2 regions of the Metabacillus sp. 84 genome follow, and region 2 is predicted to be linked to the other one. Evidence: riboswitches for the same ligand, from Rfam matches in the RefSeq annotation. Region 2 holds a riboswitch; the other holds the start of a gene.
The links. A riboswitch is a leader RNA that binds a small molecule or an ion and turns the genes downstream of it on or off. The one in region 2 is predicted to bind thiamine pyrophosphate.
Positions count from the first base shown of each region.

Region 1 (2,399 bases), on a different contig from region 2:
CATATACTGGTCAGTTCCAGCCAGACAAACCATCCCGCCAGATGCTTTTTCAGCAGGTCTCCTCCTTTACGCCGATGGCAGAAGCGTCGGGCCATTGCTCCATATTGTATGCCATTTCCCAAAAAGCCAGTTCATACTTGCAGCTGATAGTAAAATGATGAAGCATTTTCTCTTTTTCTTTTTCGGATGCTGCAAGCGCCAATTCATCCAGCCGGTCAAGCTGCTCGTTTACTAATTCTTTAAACCACTCTCCCCCATATGCTGCAATCCATTCCTGATAGATCGGCTCTTCCGGTCTGCATTCTTTTAATTTTTCTCCAATTTCGTAATAAATCCAGTAGCACGGTAATATGCAGGCGATGATTTCACCGAGGCCCCCGTTTATAGCAGAACGATACATATGGGAGGTGTAGGCATAGGCGGTTGGGGACGGTTCAAAAGCGAGCTTTTCCTCCTCAGATATGTCTAACAGCGCTGAGAACTTTTCGTGGAGGGACAGTTCTGCTTCATACGTTCCTTGAGCATGAAATGCCATCCTGGCCGTTACATGAAGATCATCGGCTTTGCTGCCTGCAAGCGCCTGTACTCTTGCAAAGTGGGACAGATAATACGCATCCTGTTTTACATAATAACGAAAATTTTCTAATGGAAGGGTGCCGTCACCGATTCCTTTGACAAAAGGGTGCCTGAAGTTTGCTTCCCAAATTGATTTTGTTTTTTCTCTTAGATGCTGTGTAAATGATTTCATTGAACCGTTCCCCCTATTGCTGCTGAGTAAAAATAAAAAAACCGCTCTCAGCGGATAAGAGCGGGAAAGATTAGAATAAGCCAATCTCCCGCTTCCCTCCGCTGGAATTAACCAGATCAGGTTCAAAGGGTCCCGGGTCATTCCGGTCTCAGCCTCAACAGGCTCCCCTAGCGGCAATGCGGTATTTTATTTTCCATTTTTATCATACCATGTTCAGGAGAAACTTCAACTATCGTTTGGTAACCGCTTCCGGAATCTCTTCCATCCATTGATGTTCAATCATCATTCTTCCGCCTTGCTTGGCGAAGGAATAAATATCTCTGGCGGCCAGTGCCATTTTAAGAGGAAGATCCGGTCTAAGGCTATATGTCGTTCCCAGGGCGTTGCTTGTCAGTCCCAGGCTGCTGAAAAGGTTGACGAGGTACATAATAAGCTTGTCGGAGAAGGGTGCGGTTTTCGTCTCGGTAATCACTGCTCCCGGCAAAGCCGATACAGGGATCCCGCTGTGCTCCATTAATTTTCCGAACGATACATACAAATCAAATGCGAGCTTTTCTCCTTTTTTCAAATAGTTCCTGACTTCAGAATGAGTTACAACCTTGGCAAAGCCTTTCATCATCTGGGTGCCAAAATTATTATTTTCAACAATATGGTAAATAATCGCAAGCTCTATCGCGTTCAAGTTTCTCTTTTTAAAGTGAAAGCCGGATAAATAGCTGTCGGTTACGACAAATTTAGGATGATCAGGCATCTGTATAACAGGTGGAATGGACCCATTCCCTACTTGCAGAAGACAATTCGTACACATCCCGAATACTTTATTGGAATGAGCAGATGTTCTTGAAAAAAAATCATGGATATCGTTTCTATAGACCATTGAGAGGTGCACAGCGTTGAGTCCGATTCCGAGCTTCATGATCATACGCAAAAATCGGATATAAAAATACTGATCGAACAGCCTGTCTGCGTTCCTGTTTACATCGGTTTCGTTAAATCCCTCTGGAACTGCTGCCCCTGCTTGTTCTAAAAGCTGAGCGATTTCTTTTACGAATTTCGACTCTTCCTGATACGCGTACTGCAGAATGGAGGTGATGTCCTTTTGGGTTGTGACATCCGAAGCATGTTCTAAAATTCGGAGAAGCATCGTTTTTTTCTGGTACGTAGACCAGAGGTTACCTAATTCAGAAGAAGACATTGGTTTCATGCAGCAGGCCTCATTTCAGTAAAAATAGATACCGTTATTTTTCCATTAAGAGGCGTTTTTATGTTAAGAAATTAAAAAAGGTGGCCTTAGAATAGACCACCGGAGTTTATCTTTTTTTATTTTTCAGCGCTTTTGTAACAAGGTTTATGGCTTTTTTGGTTTGATCGGGATTTTTCTTGGCGTAATCCACGGCCTTTTTCAGAATGGATGTTTTGTTATTCATGATCTTCACCTTCTTTACCGTCAGTATACCATATTTCAGCAGGGCTGCATTTCCTTCTGCTTCAGCAATCTTCAAGCCAAGTTCTTTTCATCGGGTGGGGCCCATTGATTACAGTTGCATTATATTCACATAGTCATTCAGCTCTGCAAAGAATGCTTAAGGCTCTTCATCATGATGAATCCGGCACCCGTCTTATGTTCTTCGGCCGAGCCCTTCTTCTTTTC
Region 1 is NZ_JBNILN010000011.1:77,348-79,746, forward strand. Features, by position in the region: gene tenA (thiaminase II) at 50-748, opposite strand; TPP riboswitch at 825-927, opposite strand; gene ACQCV8_RS16265 (DUF3231 family protein) at 978-1,952, opposite strand; gene ACQCV8_RS16270 (hypothetical protein) at 2,059-2,250, opposite strand.
Region 1: linked by a shared signal. The riboswitch ahead of tenA (thiaminase II) and the one ahead of ACQCV8_RS00335 (thiamine phosphate synthase) in region 2 are both predicted to bind thiamine pyrophosphate.

Region 2 (2,399 bases):
ATGGAGCACTCCACGCGCCTGCAGCAATCACAACCTGTTCAGCATGAAAAGTGCGTCCATTAGCTTTTACACCCGCGACCCTCCCGTTTTCAATCAGAATCTCATCAGCTTGTGTATGTTCATAGATATCCGTGCCATTCTGCAAAGCACCCTGTTCAAATGCTTTCGCAAGCGAAGGCGCGATCACATGGCCGTCCTTAGGGTAATAGACACCGCCTTCGACAGAATCAGATAGAAGCGGCTCCCTCTTTTTCATTTCTTCTTTTGACAGCAGCTCACATGGCTCCCCTGTTTCCGTTTGCCAAATGGCTGTTTTTTTAAGCTGGTCGAGTTCCTGCTCCGTTTCCGCAACCTTGCAGATTCCCTTTTCCTCATAGCCAATATCAATACCTGTTGCTGATCTTAATTCCTCGGCCAGCTCAGGAAACATCGCTCTGCTCTGCCGCGCCATATCAAATAGAGGATCATATTCATCCCACTCAGCTTGAACACCAAGCAGTCCTGCGGCTGCCCGCGAACTTTCCTGCCCAGCTTTCCCCTTTTCCAAAATCAAGGGTAAAAGGCCTTTTTTGGATAGCTCATAAGCAATGGAACAGCCAATCACCCCTCCGCCGATGATGCATACATCATAATGTTTCATGCCAGCGCCTCCTTTCAAAGGTTGTTCGCCTCTCTGTATTCGCAGGCGGCCTGAACTGGATCATCACGGTCCCAGATTCCAGACATCACCAAAAACCCTTTCACCTTTGCATCGGACAGCAATGGAAGGTGGGCAGGCTCAATCCCTCCAATAACCAGAACGTCTATGCTGAGGAGCTCTGAAAGCTCCCTCGCTTTCCCGATTCCTTGAGGAGGCAGGCCTTTCTTGCTGTCTGTAGGAAACAAATGCCCAAACAAAACCGAGTCCGCTCCTTCATTTTGCGCCTCTAAGGCTTCATCAAGAGAATGAACAGACCGTCCGGCATGTATAGAAGGAAATGTTCTCTTTACAATGGAAGGGGACAGATTCCTGTATCCGAGCTGCACTCTTCTTACCCCTGCAGCCGCGGCGATATCCGGGCGGCCGTTTACTATTAATTTTTCAGAGGGCACACCATTCCGGATAAGCTCCGCTGTTCCTTCATAGATTTCCATTTCCGTTTTTTCCTTCTCCCTTATATGAAGAAAATCGATGACGGAACCCGCTTCCTTCATGAATTGAGCAATAGCCGGAAAAGGCATCCTTCCATTCGTTACTGCATGAAATTCCATGTGCTCCCCTCCTTCTCCCAATACAAACTGCGGCTTGCTTCGCCAGATCAGCTTAAGGGTTCACGCACACCGCTTCTCTCAGACGTAAAGCTCGCTCGTCCCGTAAAATAAGAAAAGCCCATTCCGCGCAGGGAAATGGACTGAAACATACAGCAATATGTACAGAGCCGCTTCCCTCCGCTAGTACGAACTAGATCAGGTATAAGGGTCAAAAACTTCTGCGTTTTTCTCTCAGCCGGCTCACCGGCTCCCCTAGCAAACTTTCATTTAATATTGGTAATATTCTATTATTATACCATTACAGGGAAAAATATCAAACCGTGCCGAAATACAAATGTGCATGAAGACTGCAGCCCGGATTAAATCCTGCTTTGCAGGATGGGCAGTGTGAGCCGCAATTCATGTATTCGTCCACCGTCAGCTCCAATCCGCATTTTCCGCACAATACCGCGTGCTAATCAAACTTTTCTGCAGGCCAAACTTCCGGTGAATGGTCCGCATGCTCTGAATGGCACAAGTGGCAAGGGTAATACTCCTTGCAGCAGTAAAACTTGATGGCTATAACATCGAGCTCGCTATTGTAATGCGTGCAGCGAGTCTCCCCGTCTATTATTGAACCTTTAACCTGAACATGTTCATCCTGCATTCCTGTGATCCCTCCGCTCCTTGACATGTATTTTACCATACAGCAAGGGGCAGTCCGGTAATCTCCTTTTTAAAATGAGTTTCCCGTGGCTGCCTTCACTCCAAGGATAAGGGGAGCAGCGGTGCGGACGGTGTAAACTCCTCCTCTTTTCATGACAGGGCGGTCTCACCTGAGCAGCTTCCCCACCGACTCTTTATAGCGTAAATTTCCCCGCACAGAAAACCCCCGATAAGCTCTAGAGCTTATCGGGGGCTTCCCGCTATCTACTGCAAGCAGTTCTTATAAGACGGTTCGAACTACTGCTGTTTAGAGTCATTGTAATACTGCACACTGTATTGCGCACCTTCAGAAACCATTTTGTTGTCTTCTACATCCTGAGGATCCGGGTTTCCCGCTTTATCAACCGGAAATTTTTCATCTTCTTTATTTTTATCCTTTGAGAACATAGACACAACCTTGCCTTGAGCTTGCTTCACTCCGTAAGAAAGCTTCGCACGTCTAG
Region 2 is NZ_JBNILN010000001.1:62,524-64,922, forward strand. Features, by position in the region: gene thiO (glycine oxidase ThiO) at 1-640, opposite strand, end outside; gene ACQCV8_RS00335 (thiamine phosphate synthase) at 655-1,251, opposite strand; TPP riboswitch at 1,407-1,515, opposite strand; partial or broken gene ACQCV8_RS00340 (CHY zinc finger protein) at 1,565-1,897, opposite strand; gene ACQCV8_RS00345 (hypothetical protein) at 2,194-2,399, opposite strand, start outside.